Bdellovibrio bacteriovorus: one gene and its partner. The protein of the gene in region 1 interacts with the protein of each later gene in a pairwise test. Links are inferred from orthologs where the notes say so. Each region holds a gene or a part of one and is shown on either strand. Other genes may lie near its edges.

What was found.
Region 2: the proteins of rho (region 1) and nusG interact in binary tests that used the Escherichia coli proteins (3 or more experiments, as listed by UniProt). The link is inferred for Bdellovibrio bacteriovorus from one-to-one orthologs.

What each region holds. Positions count from the first base shown.
Region 1 is NZ_CP020946.1:3,735,102-3,747,118, reverse strand. Bases 9,140-12,017 are described here. They hold rho (transcription termination factor Rho), read left to right. Parts: upstream 9,140-9,653; coding sequence 9,654-11,381; downstream 11,382-12,017. Other genes in these bases: B9G79_RS17910 (hypothetical protein), read right to left, coding at 11,460-11,891; B9G79_RS17920 (PilZ domain-containing protein), read right to left, coding at 9,140-9,260. Outside these bases: B9G79_RS17960 (M12 family metallopeptidase), read left to right, coding at 1-692; NAD-dependent DNA ligase LigA, read right to left, coding at 689-2,689; Asp-tRNA(Asn)/Glu-tRNA(Gln) amidotransferase subunit GatC, read left to right, coding at 2,805-3,086; Asp-tRNA(Asn)/Glu-tRNA(Gln) amidotransferase subunit GatA, read left to right, coding at 3,097-4,569; Asp-tRNA(Asn)/Glu-tRNA(Gln) amidotransferase subunit GatB, read left to right, coding at 4,559-5,992; B9G79_RS17935 (Ppx/GppA phosphatase family protein), read left to right, coding at 6,007-6,921; B9G79_RS17930 (DUF192 domain-containing protein), read left to right, coding at 6,929-7,354; B9G79_RS17925 (LPXTG cell wall anchor domain-containing protein), read left to right, coding at 7,468-8,823; more of B9G79_RS17920, read right to left, coding at 8,892-9,139. UniProt on the Escherichia coli protein: Facilitates transcription termination by a mechanism that involves Rho binding to the nascent RNA, activation of Rho's RNA-dependent ATPase activity, and release of the mRNA from the DNA template.
Region 2 is NZ_CP020946.1:880,425-892,372, forward strand. The notes cover bases 8,800-11,608. They hold nusG (transcription termination/antitermination protein NusG), read left to right. Parts: upstream 8,800-9,841; coding sequence 9,842-10,375; downstream 10,376-11,608. Other genes in these bases: tuf (elongation factor Tu), read left to right, coding at 8,800-9,102; secE (preprotein translocase subunit SecE), read left to right, coding at 9,454-9,831; rplK (50S ribosomal protein L11), read left to right, coding at 10,438-10,860; rplA (50S ribosomal protein L1), read left to right, coding at 10,873-11,577. Outside these bases: purM (phosphoribosylformylglycinamidine cyclo-ligase), read left to right, coding at 1-363; B9G79_RS04265 (hypothetical protein), read left to right, coding at 536-1,549; B9G79_RS04275 (alpha/beta hydrolase-fold protein), read left to right, coding at 1,959-2,816; B9G79_RS04280 (HAMP domain-containing protein), read left to right, coding at 2,919-3,356; B9G79_RS04285 (acetyl-CoA hydrolase/transferase C-terminal domain-containing protein), read right to left, coding at 3,325-5,256; B9G79_RS04290 (hypothetical protein), read right to left, coding at 5,374-5,613; pyrF (orotidine-5'-phosphate decarboxylase), read left to right, coding at 5,761-6,480; B9G79_RS04300 (TrmH family RNA methyltransferase), read left to right, coding at 6,467-7,357; more of tuf, read left to right, coding at 7,912-8,799; rplJ (50S ribosomal protein L10), read left to right, coding at 11,814-11,948. UniProt on the Escherichia coli protein: Part of the processive rRNA transcription and antitermination complex (rrnTAC). The complex forms an RNA-chaperone ring around the RNA exit tunnel of RNA polymerase (RNAP).

The DNA of each region.
Region 1 (12,017 bases):
CAGCTTCCCCGCATGATGAGCCGTCAGTCAAAAATGAACTGACTTATGTGGTGCAAGACGGTGTGGCTGTCGTAAACGAAGACATCGTGATTGGAGTTCCCCGCAGCGCCAAGCTCCGTGGCAGTGTCGCCCTGGAAAGCGTCCAGTTGTGGGAAAACGGCGTGGTGCCGTTTCATATCCAGGATGATGTGCCCAACAAGTCAGAAATCATTCAGGCTATTGCCGAGTTTGTGGAAACTCCAATCAAGTTTGTTCCTTACAACCATCAGGAAGATGTTCTGGTGTTTGAAGCCGGTTCGGGGTGTAAATCCTATCTGGGAAAAGTCGGTGGCAAGCAGCCCCTGTGGATTTCCTCAGGCTGCGGTGTCACTGAGATCACCCACGAGATCATGCACGCCCTGGGGTTTATCCATGAACAAAATCGCAGTGACCGCGACCGGTTTGTTGAAGTGATGTGGGACAATATTCAGGAAAAGTACAAACACAATTTTGAACTGTTCCCGGCGTCATTGATGGTCTTAAGCGGGGCTTCGTCGTTCGACTTTGAATCGGTCATGCTGTATCAGCCGACGGCTTTCAGTAAAAATGGCGGAGTGACTCTGAAATCAAAAACCGAAGCGCAACTGGCACCCAGCGCGGCCCTGAGCGCCGGAGACATCCAGCGCCTTGTGCAGGTTTACGGCAAAAACTAAATCATGGCCTGCAGTTCATCCCAAGAGATGATCTTCACACCCAGGCCTTGAGCTTTTTCCACTTTTGATCCGGGATCATCACCCACGACAAGATAATTGAGCTTGGATGAAACCGAGCCCAGAATTTTTCCGCCGTTTTTCTCGATCAGATCTTTGGCGTCATCACGCTTCACCGGCAAAGTTCCGGTGATCAGGAAGCTCATCCCTGAAAGGGAACCCTCTTGCGCGCGCACGGGTCCTGCGATTTTCACGCCCAGGTCCATCATCGCATACACCTCATCGACAAGCTTTGGATTGCCTGTCCAGTCGCGAATGGATTTGGCGACCTTGGCGCCGATTTCCGGCACCAGCAGCAGTTCTTCCTCCGTCGCGGCCAGGAACTTATCAATCGTCAGGAAGTGATCGGCCAGATGTTTTCCGGTTTGTTCACCCACGAAGCGAATTCCCAGAGCGAAGATGAAACGCGCCAGCGTCGGGTTTTTACTGTTTTCAATAGACTTGATAATGTTGTCAGCAGACTTGTCACCCTGACGATCCAAAGAAAGAATTTGTTCTTTTGTCAGACGGTAAAAATCCGAAAAGCTGGTCAGCAATTTGTTGTCGACCAAGGTTTCAATCAGACGATCACCCACTTTGTCGATATTCATCGCTCTTCGGGCCACGAAGTGTTTCAGGGATTCTTTCACCACAGCGATACACAGTGGATTCACACAGCGGGTGACCACTTCGCCCTCGGCCTTCACGGCGACGGAACCGCACGCCGGACAGTTTTCAGGAATCGAATAAGGCAAACGGTCCGCAGGGCGCTTGTCAGGATTTACAACCTCCACGATTTCCGGGATCACGTCGCCGGCACGCTGAATGATCACGGTGTCGCCGATGCGGATGTCCTTGCGGGTGATCTCATCCTGATTGTGTAAAGTTGCATTGGTGACCGTGACGCCGCCGACTTTCACGGCCTTCATGATGGCCACCGGAGTCAGTGCCCCCGTGCGGCCCACCTGGACGACAATGTCTTCGACGGTGGTTTGGGCCTGTTCCGGTTTGAATTTCGCGGCGGTGGCCCATCTGGGACTTCTGGCCACCAGCCCCAGATCATCCTGCAGGCGCAAGGAATTGACCTTGATCACCACACCATCGATATCAAAGGGAAGTTTTGGGCGAACCTTTTCAATGTGGTGATAGTACTTCACAACCTCTTCCGGTCCCTTGGCCACCACCAGCAGTTCTTCTTTATAGGGAAGAACCGTCGGGATGCCGTGCGCACTGAAGTATTCCTGGATGTTCTTTTGGGTGTTGAAGGTTTCCCCTTCCACCGCACCCAGGGCATATCCAAAGAAACGCAGCGGACGTGAGGCTGCGATTTTGGAGTCCAGTTGTCGAACGGTGCCAGCCGCGGCATTGCGGGGATTGGCAAAAGTCTGTTGACCATTTTCCTGCTGAGTTTCATTCAGCTTGGCGAAGTCTTCTTTAAACATCAGAACCTCCCCGCGCACTTCCAAAAGCTCGGGTGGGTTTTTATGAGCAAGCTTTAGTGGAATGCTCTTGATGGTCTTGATGTTGTGGGTGACGTCTTCACCCACGGTGCCGTCGCCACGGGTGATGGCGCGAATGAACTGGCCTTTTTCATAGATCAGTTCCATGGAAAGGCCGTCAAATTTTAGCTCACACAGGTATTCCACGGGATCTTCGGTGTTGAGAAACTTGCGGACCCGTTCGTCGAACTCAAAAATATCTTCCGGAGAATAACTATTGGCCAGCGAAAGCATTGGCAAACGGTGCTGGGCTTTGGCAAAGCCCTCCAGAACTGTTCCGCCCACTCTTTGTGAAGGTGAATCGCTGAGGTCCAGACCTTTGGGGTTTTTTTCCAGCTCCAAAAGTTCGTTGAAGAGCTGATCGTATTCGTAATCTGTAATGATGGGCTTATCCAGAACATGATAGTTGTGGTCGTGTTCGGAAATGATCTTTTTGAGCTCTTCATGACGTTTTTTGGACATAGAACAATTTGCACCTATCTCTGAGGTCCAGTCACCATCAAACGCATTGGGCAAAAGATGACTCTGAAGATAGTTTGTAATAGCGTAGTTGTCGATAGACCGAGAGGAGCTTCCGGTGATTGACAAAAAGACGATCGAAACGATTGCCAAACTTGCCCGCCTGCATGTGACGGATGAAGAAGCCCAGGAATACAGCACCCAGCTGGCCAAGGCCCTGACCCACTTTGAGCAGATTTCAAAAATCAACACTGCCGGAATAGAACCTTTGGTGACCCCAACGGAAATTGAGGCTTACTGGCGTGAAGATGTTGTCAGTCAGGAATTCACGGCCGACGAAATGACTGGCAATGCTCCGGATCGTGCCGGCAATCTTTTTAAAGTTCCCCCGGTTGTTTAGGAGGTTGATTGTGGATTTAACATTTGCCTCTATTTCGGAAATTGCCGAAGCCGTCAAAACTCGCAAGGTCAGTGCCAAGGAAGTGGCACAGCATTTCCGTAAGCGCATTGAGTCTTTGAACCCGAAACTGAATGCCTTCACTTCCCTGAATCCTGTCGCGGTTCAGGACGCCGAGGCCTTGGATGCACGTATTGCCAAGGGCGAGGATGTCGGTCTGTTGGCGGGTGTTCCCTTTGGAATCAAAGAGATGTTTTGTACCAAGGGTCTTACGACCACGGCCGGAAGCAAGATTCTGGAAAACTTTGTTCCCCCTTATGACGCCACAGCGGTGGCGCGCCTAAAAAAATCCGGCGTCGTGGTGATGGGAAAATTGAACCAGGACGAATTTGCCATGGGTTCATCCAACGAAACGTCTTTCCACGGAGTGGTGAAAAATCCGTGGGATCTGGAGCGAGTGCCGGGCGGATCTTCCGGAGGCTCGGCGGCCGCGCAGGCTTCACGTCTGGTGGCGGGAACTTTGGGAACTGATACGGGCGGATCGATCCGTCAGCCCGCCAGCTTCTGTGGCATTGTCGGGGTAAAACCCACTTACGGCCGTGTCAGCCGCTATGGCATCATTGCTTATGCGTCTTCGCTGGATCAGGCAGGCCCCATGGTAAGTTCGGTGAAGGATGCGGCTTTGACCTTGGAAGTGATTTCCGGATTTGACCCGCAGGATTCCACCACCGCACAGAAAAAAGTCCCCGCCTGGAGTCAGAATCTGAAAGCCGATGTGAAAGGCATGAAGATCGGTCTGATGAAAGAATACATGACTGGAAATTTGCATCCAGACGTGCAAAAGACTGTGGAAAACTCGGTGGATACATTGAAACAACTGGGTGCTGAGATTGTTGAAGTCTCTGTTCCCATGACCGAGTTTGCCGTGCCGGTGTATTATCTGGTGGCCGCCAGTGAGGCATCGTCGAATCTTTCCCGCTATGACGGCGTGAAATATGGATACCGCGCGGAATTTAAAAATCTGTCAGCTGTGGATTTGGAAGAATTCTACAGTCAGACCCGCGGGCAGGCCTTCGGGGCCGAGGTCAAACGTCGTATCATGCTGGGAACCTACTGCCTTTCTAGTGGTTACTATGATGCATTTTACAATAAAGCCGGTCAGGTGCGCCGCCTGATCATGCAACAATATCTGGAAGCCTTCAAAAAATGTGATGTCATCCTGAGTCCTGTGACCACCGCGCCCGCCTTCAAGATTGGCGAGCGGGTGTCTGATCCGCTGGCGATGTATCTGAATGACATCTTCACCACTTCAACAAATCTGGCCGGGCTTCCGGGAATGAGTGTTCCCTTCGGGCAATCTCAAAGCGGTCTTCCCATCGGCATTCAACTGACGGCAGGTCACTTTGAAGAACAAAAAATGCTGAATGTGGCTTATGCACTGGAGAGCGCCTCTTTGGTGAAAGGAAAACATCCCCATGTCATCTAGAGGCTATGAAGCTGTCATAGGCATTGAGATCCACGTGCAGCTAAGCACCAGGACAAAAATCTTCAGCTCGGAAGCAACCACCTTTGATGCCGGTGACAATGAAAACACGTCACCCGTCAGCGTGGGCATGCCCGGCACCCTGCCGGTTCTAAATAGCAAAGTGGTTGAGTACTCGATCAAAACGGGCCTTGCTCTGGGTTGTGACATCCGTCGTAAATCTGTTTTTGCCAGAAAGAACTATTTTTATCCGGATCTTCCAAAAGGCTATCAGATTTCCCAGTACGATCAGCCGATCTGTGAAAACGGCTCCATCACCTTTAAGGTGGAAGGGAAAGAAAAAACTGTTTCCATCACCCGCGCACACATGGAAGAAGACGCTGGAAAATCCAATCACCACGGCGAATACACTTTGATCAATTACAACCGGGCCGGCATTCCACTGCTGGAGGTGGTCTCGGGTCCTGACATGCGGACTCCTCAGGAAGCCGCCGAATACGCACGCACGATCCGTCAGATTGTGCGGTACTTGGATGTGTGTGACGGAAACCTGGAAGAAGGCTCTTTGCGCTGTGACTGCAACGTTTCGGTCCGCAAAGAGGGCGCCACTCAGTTCGGAACCAAAGTCGAAATCAAAAACATCAACTCGTTCCGCTTTGTGGAAAAAGCGATTGAATATGAAATTGAACGTCAGATTGACTGTGTGGAGCGAGGTGAAAAGATTATTCAGGAAACCCGTTTGTGGGATCCGGACAAGAACCGCACCTTCTCAATGCGCGCCAAAGAAGATGCGCAAGACTATCGTTATTTCCCGGATCCGGATCTGCTGCCGGTGATAGTTACTGACGACATCATTGAAAAGTACAAAAAAGAACTTCCGGAGCTTCCGATTGCCCGCGCGAAGCGCTTTCAGGAGCAGCACGCATTGCCAGAGCTCGATGCCGCCGTGCTGACCACGGAAAAAGATCTGGCGGATTTCTATGAGGACACAGCGAAAGAATCCAGAAATTTCAAGGCGTCCTCGAACTGGATTATGACAGAGCTTTTGCGTGAATTGAATTCCGCCAACAAGAACATCAAAGAATCCCCCATCAAACCGGCGCAGTTGGGCAAAATGATCGCGATGATCGACAAGGGCACAATTTCCGGTAAGATTGCCAAAACCATCTTCCAGGAAATGTGGGACTCCGGAAAAGATCCGGAAGTCATCATGAAGGAAAAAGGACTGGTGCAGATCTCGGACCCCGCCGCCATTGAAAAACTGGTGGATGAAGTGCTGGCGGCTAACGCGCAGACCGTCGAAGATCACAAGTCCGGCAAAAAGAAAAACCTTTTTGGCTTCTTTGTCGGCGCGGTGATGAAGGCCTCCAAGGGGCAGGCCAATCCGGAACTGGTAAATAAGATCCTTCAGGAAAAGTTGAAATAGAACAGGATAAAGAAATGAAGAAAGTTGCAGCACTTGATCTGGGAACGAACACTTTTCTGTGTCTGATTGCTTCAGGCGACAAAGACGGAATCAAAAAGGTGCATCGTGATTTGATGCAGGTTGTGCGTTTGGGTCAGGGGGTTGGTCAGACCGGCGAATTCCATCCCGATGCCTTGGCCCGGGCCCGCCAGTGTCTGACGGAATTTAAAAAAGAAATCGATTCTGAGCATGTCGATCAGATTCTGGCGATGGCGACCTCGGCCGCGCGAGATGCGCGTAATGGTCAGGAGCTTTTTCGTATTGGCGAAGAGCTGGGAATTCCGATTGAAATTATTCCTGGCGAGGATGAAGCAAGAATCACTTATCTGGGCGGGACTGCCGGGGGCACCGATCCGAATGTGACTTCCCTGGTGGTGGACGTTGGCGGTGGCTCCACCGAACTGATCGTTGGCAAGGGCGCTGACATCCTGTACGGCCACAGTCTTGATATTGGGGGTGTTCGCCTGACGGAAAAGTTTGTCACAACCCAGCCGGTGATCGAAAAGGATCGCAAGCCCTTGGAAGCCTATATTCAGGAGCAACTGGCGACAATTTTGCCAGAAATTACAAAGCACAAGATTGATCAGATCGTGGCTGTTGCGGGAACACCCACAGCGCTGGTGGCGATCGAGGTCGGTGGCTTTGATGAAAAGAAAGTGGATGGTTTCTTTTTGAAGAAAGACCGTCTGGCCCATTGGGTGGAGGAATTTGCCCGTACCACCGTCGAAGAAAAAAAGACCAAGTACCATCTGGGCGGCCGAGCGGATATTATCTTTGCGGGGGCCTCGATCCTGCTGGCAGTGGTGGAAGCTTTAAATTTGGAAGGTATGGTTGTTACGACCAAAGGGGTTCGGTATGGTGTTGCGCTGGAAATGTTCTACGCTCGCTAAGTTTGTCATGTTTGCAGGACTGTTCCTGGTCCTGCTTCCGCAGGCCTTTGCGGCCAAGGAATTTTCAAAGAAGAAAGTCACTCTGGGCTCCAAGACCTTTGTCGTGGAGGTGGCCGAGACACCTGACCAGCATGAGCGCGGCCTGATGTTCCGCTCACAGATGGGTGAAGATGAAGGAATGCTCTTTATATTTAAAAATGAGGAAACCCGATTCTTCTGGATGAAGAACACATTAATAGATCTGTCCATTGGCTACTTCGACAAAAGTCTGACCTTGATCGATGTGAAGGAAATGAAGTCCGGGAAAGGTGTTCCGGACTCGGCCTTGCCGTCTTATGCCAGTGCACAACCTGCGAAGTATGCGCTTGAAATGAACAAAGGTTGGTTCGATAAAAATAAAATAAAGATGGGTTCCAAACTCAAGATCCACTAGATCAAAAGTCCAGTGATTTTCTTAGTGTTTGCATGACTTCGATCTTGTGCTTAGATTGTTAATAACGCTTTACTGAAACAGTATGTTTCGTGGCATCAATCAAGGATGAATACATGATGAAAAAACTCGTTATCTTACTAGCGTGCCTAGGTCTGGCATTCCAAGTAACAAGCTGTACGTCTAAAGATAGCCAAGCAGACGCTGAAGTTGCTTCCGACTTCGATTCCGCAGACCTTGAAAAACTAGAAGGTGATGACGCCCTTGAAATTGCTGGTGATGACTCTTTGGCCAGCGACCAACTGCCAGAAGATGCTCTGGGCGAAACCACAACAACCACTGAAACAACAACCACAACTGCTGAAACGACTCTGGGTGATGATCAGGCCACCACAGAACAGACCGATGTCGCGACGACCACTGAAACTTTGCCAGCCGACCCGTTCGCAGAAGCTCCTGCTGCCGATGTTCCAGCTCCAACAACTTCTGTAGCTGAAACAACAACGACGACGGACACTTCCTCCAACTCTGTCTTTGAAAGTTCCACTGTGACTGAGTCTTCCACGACAGTGGTTGATTCCTCTTCGGAAGCTCCGAAGAAAGCCAGCGCTCCATTGCAAAAAGTTGCAACAACTCCTTGGAAGGCCGGCGGCACCTGGTTCAATACAGTTTACTTCGCTCGCCCGGGTGACACTTTGAAAGGTATCAGCCAGATGATCTATGGCGCTGACAAGCGCAAGGAACTGAAAAAAGGCAACCCGACATTCAATTCCCGCGACGTTCGCGCTGGTGACAAGGTTTACTACAATTCTCCAAATCGTCCGGACGACTCTGCCCGCATGATCACTTACTACGAAGACAACGGCATTGCGCCTGAGACTTACGTGGCTAAAGCCGGTGACAACATCAGAAAAGTTTCCAAAGACCTTCTGGGTTATGACAACGCATGGAAAGAGGTTTGGTCCTCTAACTCTGTAGACTCCAAAGGCAATATCGCTGAAGGTACAGAGCTTCGTTACTGGAGAGGCGGCGCGGTTGCTGCGGCTCCGGCTCCGGCGCAACCTGCGATGGAACAACCGCACCAGGAAGTGGCTGGCAATATGCCTGCGGCTCCTGCGGAAGAAATCCCGGCTCCACCAATGCCGGAAGATCCAATGGCTCAGCAGGCTCAGATGGACATCCCACCGCCTCCGATGGAGCAAGCGGGTGATATGGCTCCGCCTCCTCCGCCGCCAGACATGGCTCAGGACATGGCGCCACCACCACCACCACCACCAGTGGAAGCAATCAATCCTCCGGCTCCGCAAGTGGCTGAAGAAGCTCCGACCGGCATGGATAACGACACAACAATGGCTTTGGCAGTTGTTGGTCTGGCAGCCGCAGGTTTGGCAGTGCTGATTGTGATGAGAAAGAAAAGAAAACAGAAAGAGCTTGAACAGCAGGCTATGGACAACACCCACGTAGGAACATAATCAGGTTCCCGGGTCCTCCAAAAAAGAAAAGAGCGAGTTTTCACTCGCTCTTTTTGTTTTTCCGGATCTTATCCGACTTTTTTAAAGATCGTATCCATTACGGACCGGCGATCGTTTCGGGAGTTTTCCACGAAATAGATCAGGTCATCGACAATCTGAACGTCACGGTTGTTCACCGGCATGAACTTCACGCCGACCCCAACAGAGTTGGTCCAGATCACATGAGCGGCGATCTTGCGCTCACGACCGGCCACGATAATGACCAGGTTTAGTTTTTCGTTGGCGCGAACTTCTCCGCCCTCAAACTCTAAAAAGGCTCCCGTGATGCTGATATTCTTAAGCGTGCCTTTGGTCTCTTCGCGCGCGTAATTGCGCTTAAAAGACACCTCGAGGTTAAGAGGGGTTCTTGGTGCCGGAACTGTATATGTGTCCTCCACGTCAGACTCCTTGTGCTTAAATTTGGATACTATCCTTTCGGTATTACTTACCAAAAATTAATAGGGAGTCGGGGTGATTTTTGAAATTTCAGGTTAAAATTTTGAAAACCGGACCTTCCCAGGCTCATATTTAAACACCTGAAATGGCTTCACTTTTAGAAAACAAAAAAACTGTTAAGTTTCCAGTCATTATGAACAACTTTCTGTTTCCTCGACCCTGTTTCACCCTGAAACAATCAGCTTACAAAGGGGCTCCCGGGAGTTTTGCTGTTGACAAGCGGGGGGCGGCTCAAGGACAGTGGGGTCATAACGAATAAGTACGAATCCAGTCGGATCGGCTTCCTATATATATCGCTCTTTTTTCTGATTTAAATCCCTACAAGGAGAATTTGTTTGTCTGAACCTAAAGATCAACAAGGCGTTGAGGTGGTAAAAAAACGTACCCGCACTGCGAAGAGTACTACTGAAGAAACCTCTGCTCCAGCAGCTGCCGAAGCTTCCCCAGCACCTGCAGCCGAAGCCGCACCCGTTGCGCCACAAGCCACTGAAACTGCCCCTGCCGCTCCAGCCGGTCAGGAACCTCGCCAGGACAGACCTCAACAAAATCAGCAACGCCGTGAATTCCGCCCGCACAATCGCGACAATCGTGATCGTGGGGATCGCAATGACCGCGGTGACCGCAACGACCGTGGGGATCGTGGTGGTCACAGAAACGATCGCGGCAACAATCAGCGCCGTGACTTCCGTCATGACCGTGGCCGCGATGAAGCCCAGCCGATGGGTGATGACGCTCACTCAGCGATGCCGGCCCAGGTTCAGGACGTGGATTTGGCGGACATTTCTTTGACCGACGAGGAAAAGAGCTGGTTGTCCTCCAAGGACTTGAAATCAAAAAACATCACGCAGCTAACAGAGCTTGCGAACAAACTGAAAATCGAAAACGCTGCCGGTCTTCGCCGTCAGGACATGATCTTCGAAATTTTGAAGCGTGCCGCGAAACTGGGTCAGGACATTTATGGTTCTGGCGTTCTGGAAATCCTTCCGGACGGTTACGGTTTCCTGCGTTCTCCGGATTACAACTATCTTCCAGGTCCGGATGATATCTATGTTTCTCCATCCCAGATCCGTCGCTTCGGTCTAAGAACCGGTGATACGGTGACGGGAACAGTGCGCCCGCCGAAAGATGGCGAGCGTTACTTTGCATTGTTGAAAGTGGATTCTCTGAACTTCGAGACCACTGAAAAAGGCAAAGACAAGATCTTGTTCGACAACTTGACGCCGCTTTATCCTAACGAGCGTCTGAAGCTGGAACACAGCCCTGGTGAATACACCACGCGTGTTGTGGATTTGATGGCTCCGCTGGGTAAAGGTCAGCGTGCCTTGATCGTGGCGCCACCAAGAACGGGTAAAACCGTTTTGATGCAGCAAATTGCCAATGCGATCACGCACAATCATCCGGAAGTGAAATTGATCGTTCTTCTGATCGATGAACGTCCGGAAGAGGTGACCGACATGCAACGTACCGTAAAAGGTGAAGTTGTATCGTCCACGTTCGATGAGCCACCAACTCGTCACGTTCAGGTTGCCGAGATGGTTATTGAAAAAGCAAAACGTCTGGTTGAACACAAACACGACGTTGTCATCCTGCTGGATTCCATCACTCGTCTGGCGCGCGCTTACAACACGGTTGTTCCGCCTTCTGGAAAAATCCTGTCTGGTGGTGTGGACTCCAACGCCCTTCACAAACCAAAACGTTTCTTCGGTGCGGCTCGTAACATCGAAGAGGGCGGATCTTTGACTATCATCGCGACGGCTTTGATCGATACGGGTTCCCGTATGGATGAGGTTATCTTCGAGGAGTTCAAAGGTACTGGTAACGCCGAGATCCACCTGGATCGCAAGCTGATGGAAAAACGTATCTTCCCTTGCATGGACATCAACAAATCCGGCACTCGTAAAGAGGACCTGTTGGTTGATAAAGCAGACTTGAACCGTCTGTGGATCCTGAGAAAAGTTTTGGCGCCCATGAACGTTATCGACGCGATGGAATTCCTGATCGATAAAGTTGAAGGCACGAAAACAAACACCGACTTCCTGAAGGCGATGTCTGGACCAGGCTAAGCTTTGCTTAGCCCTGGATATTGGAGATTGGAAATTTGAGGTTATGAGGAAGGGAGTCGATGAGACTCCCTTTTTAATTTATGGATTGGGTTGTGGTTGAGGCTCGGGCTGCGGTTGAGGTTGCGGTTGCGGTTGGGGCTCTGGCTCTGGAGTGGGTTCGGTTTTTTTCAAAGTATCGGTTTCACAACCGCCATAGATCTGATCGGTGTTGATGACACCTTCAAACGGATAGACGAAGTCGGACATTCCGTCGGAGCCCTCTTTGGTCGTATTCACCGTCAGCTTGTGGTTTAAGCCTTCAGAGGTGATATGGATCAGGCCGCCTTTATCAAATGTCACTTTACCGGTCAGCTCAACCGAGCCCTGATCCGGAGTGGAGACTTTCACCTTGTTGGTGTCGGAGTTATAGGACACGGAAATAAAAGGTTCAGTGAAGGTGCAATAGATGCTTTCGGCCGATGCCACATGAGACAGGGTTAAAACGGCCGCAAAAGGGATCAGAAACTTCATGGAATTCCTCCTTGTTATAGTGGCTCAAGGGTAGGTGCGCCCGGGGTGGCTCTCAAGATTCCGTCAGGGGCGAAGGCAAAATACAAGGGGCTGTCGGCTTCGGGGAGGTCCGGTTTTCCTGGCGTT
Region 2 (11,948 bases), 2.8 Mb from region 1 along the record:
ATTTACGTGAAATTGGTCAATGAGCTGCGCCGCCAGTTCCCTCTGGCGATGGTGGGGGCTTCCCATATCACGGGCGGGGGCATTCACAATATTCCGCGCATGAGTGAAAAGTTTGATTACGATATTTCCGGCTGGCCGGCCTTGAATGAAATGGTTTCGGTCTTTGGCAAGATCATTCCGCGTGCGGGTCTTTCTGGTGAAGAGTTGTATCGCACCTTCAACATGGGGGTCGGACTGGTTTTGCTGATCAAGAAAGAGCAGGCTGATTCCGTGCAAACATGGTTGACCTCTCAAGGCGAGAAGCACTGGCGCTTAGGCTCCGTACAAAAAGGCACAGGTCAAATCGCCCCCGCGCGTCACTAGGGCTTGCCGTCTCTGCCACGCCTATATTGGCAGAGACGGCCTTTTTAGCTTTAAAGGTCCCTGTCTAAATCCTGATCACCGGGCCCTTTCTTTCATATCCTTTTTTTAATATGGACTCACATTCTGTGAGTGGGCTATACCAGTCGCCTGTTCATTACAAACGGAGTTTAAAATGATGAATAAGAATGCTTACTTGGTATTGGCGGCAACAGGGTTGTTGATGGCCCCTGTTTCTGGTTTCGCGCAAACTTCCACCACGTCTGTGAATACAAATTCCAGCACTGTGAAAATGGAAGACCTAAAAAAGGCCGACGAAAAAGAAAAGGACATCGACAGTGAAATCACTGACGCCCGCATGAGAGCGCAGTTGGGTTCCAAGTCCAAATGGTCCTTCAAATCCAGCCTGGCTTACTCTGGCGGTTCTGTTGAAGAGCCTCTAAGTGGTGTTCGTCCTAACTACCGTGCATCCGCAACTATCGAAGCCATGACAACTTTGTCTGGTGATGTTGGTGTCAACTACCGTTTGGGTGAGCGTGACAATATCAGCTTCGGTACGGGCGTGACTGTGGTGGATCCTCTTCACGGTGATATCGTGAAGCCTGCTCAAGACACTCGTAAAGGCCGTAAAGGCACTTTGTCTCGTTACGAAGTTTCCACTCCATACCTGAGCTGGAGCCGTGGTTACCGCGCATTTGACACTCAGATGATCTCCAGCATGCAATACAGCCATGCGACAGACAGTGATTCTATCAACCTGACCAAAACCTTTGGTGCGGCAAGCTTCAGCCAGACAGTTCTTGCGAACTTCGGTCAATCCAAATGGAATGGCGGTACAAGCCTGACTTTGGGTAAGAGCTTCTACACTGGTGATCTTGATGACGCCAACATGATTGCGGCAGCTAAAGCGGGTAAGTACAAACGTTCTGACATGAGCTTCGGTTTGTTCCCGTTCCTTCAGTACACTTTCAACGACCGTTATTCCTTCAGAACTGTGTTCGGTTACTTCCAGTTTGCACGTTACGAAGGGTATGCTGACAACTTCCAGTTGGAACCATATCAGTCTGTTGGTACCGGTATCTCTATCACTCGTGATATCTACCTGTATCCAAACGTACAGTTCACACCAAAAGACATCCGCGCAGACCGTACAAACGTAGCATTGTCTGCCAACCTGAACTTGTTCTAGTTTCGGTCGGTGAAAAGGGGGCATCTGACTGCGTTGTCGGTGCCCGTCCTCACTCCGACGTGCTTGGAGCACGCCTGCGTTGCGGGCGGTCGCCTCCGCCTTGCATCTGTCCCCTTTTGACCAACCTTGGTTCCCGGTTTTTGGGGGCGGGGAACGGGGAGTGGGCTTTGAGGCAGTTCGTTTTTGGAAATTTTTGTTGAGGATATTTAAGTTTGAAAAAGGCTCCCCTGCGGGGCCTTTTTTTGTTTGGGAGCCAGCCTGGGTAATACCTTGGTTGGCTTTTTGCGTTTTGGGGTTGTGGTTGTTCCTTTGTCTGGTGTTGGGGGGCAGGTTCAGAAAGTGTGGTGGCGGTCGTGGGTTGCCTTTTGGCTGCGATTCGGCGAGCCTTATTCTTGTGTGGAGGTGACTGATGAAACTCGCAGTAGGGATGCTGGCGTTTTCTTTGGTGGTGTTTGCTTCAAATGGATTTGCGGGGGCGCAGCCGGTCTGTGGCACTCAAACGACTTCTTTGGGCGATTCTTATAATTATTGTGTTCACACGGGCAATCGTCAGAAAACCCAGGACGTGGTTTATTACTTTCATGGATTGTGGGGGAATGCCCGGCAGTTTTTTGATCAGCGTCGTGACACCTCGTGGGTGCTGAAGCGCTGGGCCCAGTTGGGGTATGAGCCTTCGGTGGTGACGATCTCTTTTGGTGAAATCTGGCTGCTGGTCAATAATCAGAAATTCCCTCTGCTGCCGGTTTTTCAGAATGAGATGATGCCTTTTCTTGAAGGTCAAGTCGGAGGCCTGGGTAGCGGGCGCCGCCTGTTGATGGGGGAATCCATGGGGGGCTTCAATGCTTCGCAGGCCTCTTTGCAGTTGCCGGCGACCTTTTCCAAAGTGGCTTTGTTGTGCCCGGCCCTGACCGTGATCGGGCCTTATTCTTCTGAAGCTGATATCGACAAATATATTGCTCGCACCAAGGCGCTGCGGTCGCGCGTGAATTTGATGCTGGGAATTTCCCGCGAGGTTTTTGCTGACGAGGCCGACTGGCAGAATCACAATCCCTTCAATCTGCTGACGCGGTATTCGGGCCTGATCCGCCCGGTGTTCTTTGTTTCCACGGGGCTGCAGGATGAATTTGGCTTTCAGGAAGGATCGGCTGAATTTGTAAAGGCCGCCCAAGCCGTGGGAATGTCCGCGACCTGGAGTCCCCTGGCGGGGGGGCACTGCAAATACAACCGTGAGGCTGTGGCGCAGTTTTTCCTGAGCCGCACCCGCTGAAATGAAGTGAAAAACTTTTGGACGTTTCTCAATCAGAAACGTTCCCTGGTGGATACTGACATTTAACGAGTTTAACCCGCAGGGCTGGGATATAATTTGGCTATGAAAACATTCCGTCCGCGCCGCAAGTTGATCGTCAATCGCGAAGTGCAGTTTGATGTGGTCATGCATGTCAGCGTCTTTGTTGCCGTGCTTTTTCTGGGGCAGATGTTTGCCGCTTGGTTGTTCATTGGAAAAATTCAGGAATTGGCCGGGACCGGTGCCTTTTCAATGATGTCGGTGCAGGAATTTATCTCCCGCTATAAAACTGTGTTTTTGGTCTATCAGTTGATCCCGGTGTTGCTGGGGTTGGTGGTGGGCTTTTGGTACTTCAACCGCATGACCCGCAGAATTGTCGGTCCGCTCTTTAATATCAAACGCACGGTGAAACGAATGGCGGATGAAAATCTTGATTCGGTAGAGATTCACCTGCGGGAAAATGATTATTTCCAGGATCTGGCCCAGGACATCAACGTGGTTCTGCAGAAAAAGCCGAAGTGATGCGGCCCTTGCTTTGTTCCAGGGCCCCCAGCACCAGCTTTTGAAAGAGCCATTCCCTCAAGCCACGGGGGCGATTCAGTTCCATTCTTTTCAAGCAGTCCTGATATTCCAGGGGGTCTGTCTTAAATCCCTTTTTCAGCAGTGCCAGAAGTTTTCCCAGGGATTCCTCCTGCGCCTGTCGCAGTTCGCCCAGGGCCAAAGCCAGCAGCTCCTCATCCAAAGTAAAGTCACTGCCAAAGGCAAAGGGCGGGAACAGCCGGTCAAAGCCTGCTTCCCGGGCCTGTTTTAAAAGTTCTGCGGGTGTGTTGTGACGGGCCCACTCCGGAATTTGATAGTCGGAGCGAAGTTTACCTTCTTTCTGCGCTTTGATTTTCAAAGACTCCTGAAACTCAGAATCGGCGATGTTCAGCAGTTCTTTGATGACCTCCTCGTCGGTCTTGCCGCGCAGGTAAGCAATGCCGTATTCAGTGATCACGATGTCACGCAGGTGGCGGGGGATGGTCAGTTGTCCGTGGGACCACAGGATATTGGAATGACGGCGGCCCTTGTGCTGCCGTGTGGATCGCAGCATCAGCACGGAATGGGCTCCTTCCAGTTCGTGGGCCATGGCCACAAAGTTATACTGCCCCCCGACGCCACTGACGACGGTGCCGCTTTCCAGAGTGTCTGAAGCGGCCGAGCCCAGCAGGGTTACGTTCATACAGGTGTTAAAGAACCGGGCTTTGCGCCGCTGACGTCGCAGGGCCAGTTCGTTGCCATCATAAAGATCATTGACGATGGACACGCGGGTCATGTTCAGACCGTCAAATTCCTCGCCCTCCAGATGGCGCAACCATTTGTACAGTTCGCTGGATCCCAGAAAGAAAGCCCCATGCAGATAACGTTTTTGTTTTGAAACTGGCTCCTGTACCTGACGTTTTAAAATCCCGGCTTTGCGCAGATTCATAAAACCGTCCATGACCATTTCGCTGGTGCCGTACAGGCCTTTTTCGAAGGGCGTGCGATACAGGTGCAGTTCACGTGCGTGCCGGCGGTGTTGCCAGAATTTTTCCGACAGCACTTCATAATCGGCGCCTTTTTGATGACGAAGACAGGCAGAGTACACCAGTGCCTCTGACAAAGAGCCGATGCCTATTTGCAGGGTGCCGTCATCTTCCAGCAGATGACTGGCTAAAAAGCCGATCAGATGATCTGTCCAGTCCACCGGAGTCCGCGGCAGGGCAAAAAGTTTGCGGTGTTGACGGGGGTCCTCGACAATCATGTCAAAGTAATCGGGACCGACTTCGGCATCCGTCCCCAGAAAAGGCAGTTCGGGGTGGACCACTCCCAGCAGCAGGATTTTTTTTTCGGCCTTGCGGTATTGATCTATCACATCCAGGGTCAGATCGGGATTGCAGCTCAGGCTGTAGCGCGGGCCCTGATCTGTCTGGCGGCAGGCCACCAGTTGCAGCACCACTTCGATATTGCATTCGACCAGGTACGAGGCCACGTGAGTGTAATTCAGGCTGACGTAATCCTGCTGCGCAGAGTCCGCGTGCAGGGCCTGGCCGGCCTGAAAGTAAAACTCATGAATGCGGACATTGCCGGGAAGCTCGCCATGCCGGCGGTCTTTCAGGTACTCAAACACGGGATAATCAGGTCCGAAGTGACGATCCAGAAAAGGGGACAGGAATCGTCGTTCCAGATCGCTTTGTGGAGAGGGAATATCCAGTGAAAGAGCGGTGTAGATTTCCAGACGGCGGTCAGGCAGGTCTTTGACCCGGTTGTACAGCAGATTGATCAACTGATTGGGTTTGCCAAGACCCAGCGGAGCAGCCACGCGGATAACCGGTCCCAAAGTGTTCAGGAGCGCATCCACAGCCGTTTCAAATGAATGGAACTGACGGGGTTTCTGGTCCATACCCTATTGAAAACCCGGGGCAGCCAAGTGCAAAGTCTTAAATGGCGAATTTGTATTTTAAACGGCAAAAAAAAGAGGCTGCCTTTTCGGGGCAGCCTGCTTTGTTTCTTTAACGAATTACTGGCATTCGTTTTTGATCGCTTTATCAGCGTTCTGATAACGAGCATAAAGCTCTTCATACTGGTCCATGTAAAGCTCAAGAGTGTCAGAGTTTCTTGTGCTTCTCATTTTTTCGCGGATCCAGTTCATTTCTTCAGCAAGTTTGGCTTTGTAGGAAACCAATTGACCGCAGGAAAGAGCAGCCTGGGAAGAGGAAGCAGCGCCAACGATGGCCAATGCGATAAGAAGAGCTTTCATGATAAATCTCCTTTTGAGTTAATGAATTCTGATTTCGGGGCGAACCTACTAACGCAGGACATGAAAGACAATCTTTGATGCCGCAGGAATAATTTTTACATAATCGGGGATTGCATTTATGATGGGTTCGTCTTCCCAGGAGTTTCCATGAACAAAAATCTGCGTGCTCACCCCATGAAAAATCCGATTATTCTGGCTCTGGATGTGGATACCCGCGACAAAGCCCTGAAAATTGCCGACGATGTTTCAGATATCGTCGGGGGCATCAAGCTGGGGCCGCGCCTGTGTCTGCGTTATGGAATGGATTTCGTGAAGGAAATGGCGCAAAGAGCGCCGGTTTTTCTGGATAACAAACACTTCGACATTCCCTCGACGATGGAGGCCGCAGTTCGTGCCAGTTTCGAGGCCGGGGCGTCTCTGGTGACGGTGCATGCCCTGAGTGGCAAAGAGGCTCTGACCCGCATGGCAGCGGTGGAAAAAGAGCTGAACCAGCAGCGTCCGTTCCGCATTCTGGCCGTGACGATTCTGACTTCCTGGGATCAGAATTCGCTGCCGGTGAATATGAAATCTCAACCGATTGCCCAGCACGTGACGGAGCTGGCGGCTTTGGTGAAGGATTCGGGTTTGTCCGGTGTCGTGTGTTCCCCTCACGAATTGGACCTTTTACAAAACCGCGATCTTTACCTTGTCACTCCGGGAATTCGCTTTAGTATGCAGGATTCCGGCGATCAAAAACGTATCATGGGACCCAAAGAAGCTCTTCGTGCAGGAGCTTCGGCGCTGGTCGTGGGTCGCCCTATTCTGGAAGCTTCCAACATCAAGGAAGCTGCCACTGATTTTGTGATGGCAATGTATGAAGAAAAATAACTCTCGTCCGTCTGGCAGAAACAACTCTCAACGTCCTCAGCAGGGTGGTCGCCCGCAGCAGGGCCGTGCTCAAGGCGGTCGTCCGCAAGGGGGCCGTCCCCAGGCTCATGCTCCTCGTGAAAATCAGATCCCGCGTGACTGGCGTGTGGTGATCGGCACGCATGCGATCAATGAGGTGCTGAAAGTGCGTCCGAAGCAGGTGAAGGGCTTCTGGATTCGTCAGGGCTTTGAAAATTCAGGCGATCTGCGTGAAATGAACGAACTGGCGATGAAAAACCATATCAAAGTTGAATTGAAGGCCGAAGCTGCGCTGGAAAAATTCGGTCCGTCCCAGCAGGGAGCCGCTATCTTTGTCGAGGGCGCTCCGGAATTTGATATGGCTAGTCTGGAAGGCCTGGATAAATCCATGGTTCTGATTCTGGATGGTATTGAAGACCCTCATAATCTGGGAGCGATCCTCAGAACCTCCTGGCTGGTGGGGGCGCAAGGGGTTCTGATTCCGGAAGACCGCGCGGTGGGTTTGACGCCTACGGTACATAAAGTGGCTTGCGGGGGCGTGGAGCATGTTCCGGTTGAAGAGACTACGAACTTTGCTAACTATGCGGAAGAACTTAAAAAACAGGGTTATTGGATCTATGGTTTAAGTCCGCGTGGAAAGCGATCTATTTTCGAATTAGAGCTTCCGGACAAGGTGGTTTGGGCAATTGGTTCAGAAGACAAAGGAATGAGAGTGACAACGGAGCGCCTTTGTGATGAATTGGTCTTCATACCGCAAGCTAGTTCTTCGGCGAGTTATAATGCCTCTGTGGCGACAGCCATGGCATTAACTGAGACCCTTAGACAGCATGCGCCGCGCGGAAATCGAAAAAAATCGTAATCTGTCGAATAATTATCTTTGACGGACGTTCTTTTTCTCCGTACAACATTTCGGTTATCTCAGTAAGGCTGGTTTAGCTCAATTGGTAGAGCAGCTGATTTGTAATCAGCAGGTTGCGGGTTCGAGTCCCATAACCAGCTCCAAATTTTTCTGGGTAAGCATTCACAAGTGGGTAGGTGCCCGAGTGGCTAAAGGGGACGGACTGTAAATCCGTTGGCTTATGTCTACGAAGGTTCGAATCCTTCCCTGCCCACCATTTTTTTTGAATGTTTTCCCGGAAAAGTTTTGAAACAGAAGAGAAGAAATTCTCTTCGGGCGTTCTGAAAGGGCGGGAATAGCTCAATTGGCTAGAGTATCTGCCTTCCAAGCAGAGGGTTGCGGGTTCGAGACCCGTTTCCCGCTCCAAATTTCAGAACTAATGCCCATGTAGCTCAGTGGTAGAGCACACCCTTGGTAAGGGTGAGGTCGTCGGTTCGGCTCCGATCATGGGCTCCACTTAATTGGCTTTTAATTTTTAAGGTTAAGATAAATAAAAAATCTCTGCAGGAGGAATAATGTCTAAAGAGAAATTTACACGTAATAAACCGCACGTAAATATCGGCACTATCGGTCACGTCGATCATGGTAAAACCACTTTGACTGCTGCTATCACTACTACTCTTGCAGCAGCTGGTAAAGCTCAAGCAATGGCTTACGATCAAATCGATAAGTCTCCAGAAGAGAAAGCTCGTGGTATCACGATCTCCACTACTCACGTTGAGTACGAAACTGACAACCGTCACTACGCTCACGTTGACTGCCCAGGTCACGCTGACTACGTAAAAAACATGATCACTGGTGCTGCTCAAATGGACGGAGCTATCTTGGTAGTTTCTTCTGCTGACGGTCCAATGCCACAAACTCGTGAGCACATCCTTCTTGCACGTCAAGTAGGTGTTCCTGCTCTAGTTGTATTCATGAACAAAGTTGACATGGTTGACGATAAAGAACTTCTTGAGCTAGTTGAGCTTGAAGTTCGTGAACTTCTGTCTAAATACGAATTCCCTGGCGATGACATCCCAGTTGTTAAAGGTTCTGCATTGAAAGCTCTTGAAGGCGATCAATCTGAAATCGGTCGTCCAGCTATCATGAAATTGATGGATGCTTGCGATACTTACATCCCAGCTCCAGTTCGTGCAGTAGATAAAACATTCTTGATGCCAGTAGAGGACGTATTCTCTATCTCTGGTCGTGGTACAGTTGTTACTGGCCGTGTAGAGCGTGGTATCGTTAAAGTTGGTGACGAGATCGAAATCGTTGGTATCCGCCCAACTCAAAAAACTACTGTAACTGGTATCGAGATGTTCCGTAAACTTCTTGACGAAGGTCAAGCAGGGGACAACTGCGGTGTTCTTCTTCGTGGTACTAAAAAAGAAGACGTTGAACGTGGCCAAGTACTTGTTAAACCAGGTACAGTTAAACCACACAAAAAGTTCAAAGCTGAAGCGTACATCCTGACTAAAGAAGAAGGCGGACGTCACACTCCATTCTTCAACGGGTACCGTCCTCAGTTCTACTTCCGTACTACAGACGTTACTGGCGTTTGTACTTTGAAAGCTGGAACTGAAATGGTTATGCCTGGTGATAAGATCGAAGTTTCTGTTGAACTTATCGCTCCTATCGCTATGGAAAAAGAGCTTCGCTTCGCGATCCGTGAAGGCGGTCGTACAGTTGGAGCTGGTGTTGTTACTGAAATCCTTGAGTAATAACGCAGCGTAAGCTAAGTAATAATCACCCGGGGGACTTCTTGACAAAAGAGTCCCCCTCGGTGTTTCTTGGCATTCTCAAAAAAAGGTCTGAAAAGTCTATTTTTTGAGGTTTTTGTAGTCTCAATAGGTTTTTCCTAATGAGAAATGATCCAGCGCAAGGCGCGCCGAGGAAAGCGTACCGGGGTACGCCGACGAGGAAGCAGCGCAGTCGATGGGTCAGTTGTCATTAGGAAAAAGTGCAGGGGTGTAGCTCCAGCGGTAGAGCGAACGACTCCAAATCGTTAGGTCGTGGGTTCGAATCCCTCCGCCCCTGCCAATTTTGACTCCATAACTTTAGGATGAGGAATAATGGAAAAGGCCAACTCTAAGATTTTGACTATCAGCTTTGCACTTGCAGGTATCTTGGTCGGTTTGACCGTCTCTCTTCTAATCAAGGCATTCGCTGGCGCATTCGGTGTTGTGGCTCGTGCTGCTGACTCTGATATGGTTCGCCACGGGATCCCTGTTTTGGCAGGTTTCGCGTTGTTTGCCGCTCTTCAGTTCAACCCACGCGTTCACACTTGGGGTGAAGAGGTTGTTTCTGAGATCCGTAAAGTTGTTTGGCCTTCCCGCAAGGACACAACGGCTATGACCATCGCTTGCGTGGTTATGGTTCTTATCTCCAGTGTTATCATCAGTTCCTTCGATCTGATCTCTGGCTTCTTAATCAACTTTCTTATGAAGTAAGGACGGAACCATGGAAAAAAAGTGGTACATCGTTAACGTTCAGACCAGCTGTGAAAACACAGCTAAAAAAGCCATCGAAGAAAAGATCAAATCTTCCAAAATGGAAGAATTCTTTGGCGAAATCCTGATCCCTGCGGAAAGCGTAGTGGAGCTGGTAAAAGGTCAAAAACAGACCAAATCACGTAAATTTTTCCCGGGTTATATCTTCGTTCAGATGTTTTTGAATGATGAGACTTGGCATTTGGTACGTAATTCGTCTAAAGTCACGGGCTTCGTGGGCGGCACTAAAACCCGTCCTCCGGAAGTTCCGGAGGCTGAAGTTCTTCGCGTAACCCAGCAAATGGCTGGCGTTGCTGAAAAACCAAGACCGAAAGTGAAGTTCGCTGTGGGTGAGAACGTGACTGTTATCGACGGTCCATTCTCCAACTTCCAGGGAACTGTAGAAGAAGTGAACGAGGACAAAGCGAAGCTTAAAGTTCTTGTGAGCATCTTCGGTCGTCCGACTCCAGTTGAGTTGGACTACATTCAAGTAGAAAAACCATAACCAGAAGCCGCATAGGGCGGCCGATGGATTTTAATTAACACAACCTCTTGCAGGAGTGGGTCATGGCAAAAAAAGTTACAGGAATGATCAAGCTGCAGATACCGGCAGGGAAAGCTAATCCAGCTCCACCCGTTGGACCGGCGCTCGGACAGCATGGGGTAAACATCATGGAATTCTGTAAGCAGTTCAACGCTCGTACACAAGCGTTGGGTGATAGCATCATCCCTATCATCATCACTGTTTACCAAGACAGATCGTTTACTTTCATCACAAAAACACCACCGGTGTCTTCTTTGATCAAAAAGGCGTTGAAACTGGAATCCGGTTCCAAACAGCCTCAAAAAGACAAAGTTGGCAAAATCAATAACGATCAAATCAAGCAAATCGCTACAACGAAATTGCCTGACTTGAACTGCTTGAAAGTTGAATCCGCAATGTCACAAGTTGCTGGTACAGCTAAGAGCATGGGCATCGACATCGCGTAAGGGTGGTAATAGATGGCAGGCAAAAAATTCGCAGCGGTCGCTAAAAAAGTTGATTCTGCAAAAAAGTACACTGTTGAAGAAGCATTCAAACTGGTTGTTGAAACAGCTCCAGCTAAATTTGATGAATCTATCGACGTAGCATTGCGCTTGGGTATCGACCCTAAGCAATCTGACCAACAAGTGCGTGGAGCTATCGCTCTTCCTCACGGTTTGGGCAAAGAAGTTAAAGTTGTTGTTTTCGCAAAAGGCCCGAAAGAAGCTGAAGCGAAAGCGGCTGGCGCTGACTTCGTAGGCGCAGACGACCTGGTAGCTAAAATCCAGGGTGGCTGGTTGGATTTCGATAAATGTATCGCGACTCCGGACATGATGGCGACTGTTTCTAAAGTTGCTAAGATCCTGGGGCCTCGTGGTTTGATGCCGAATCCAAAAATCGGTACTGTAACTATGAACGTTGGTGAAGCTGTAACTGCCGAGAAAAAAGGTAAGTTGGACTTCCGCGTTGATAAAGCAGGTATCGTACACGCTGGTATCGGTAAGAAATCCATGGGCGATGCTAAACTTAAAGATAACTTCATGACTTTGTTGGGAGCTATCGTTAAGGCTAAACCAGCATCTTCCAAAGGTATCTACCTTCGTTCTATCGCTGTAGCGTCCACTATGGGCCCAGGCGTTAAGATCGAGCCAAATGCAGCAGCTGCTGCAACTGGTGCTAACTAGTAAATTTTAAGGCTCTGAGCGTGCTCAGGGCCTTGTTTTTTATCTGGTTATTTTGTATTAGTTCATAAAATTATTGCGATCAGAGACAGTAGGTTTCTTTCAGTGGATGTAATCCCTCGTTTGTGGGGGGCCTACCGAGATAAGGCAAAAAGGTTCCATGCGACCTCCAAACCGACCTGATTCGCACAGGCCCCTTCGAAAGAAGGGCAAAAAGTCTAATGAAAGGAGGCTCACATATGATCACTCGCGCAGATAAAGAGCAGGAGATTAAGCTAATCACGGAGAAATTCGGAAAGGCTAAGGGAGCTTTCATCGTCGACTTCAAAGGCATCAAGGTTGAGCAAGTAACTAACTTGCGTAAAAAATTGAAT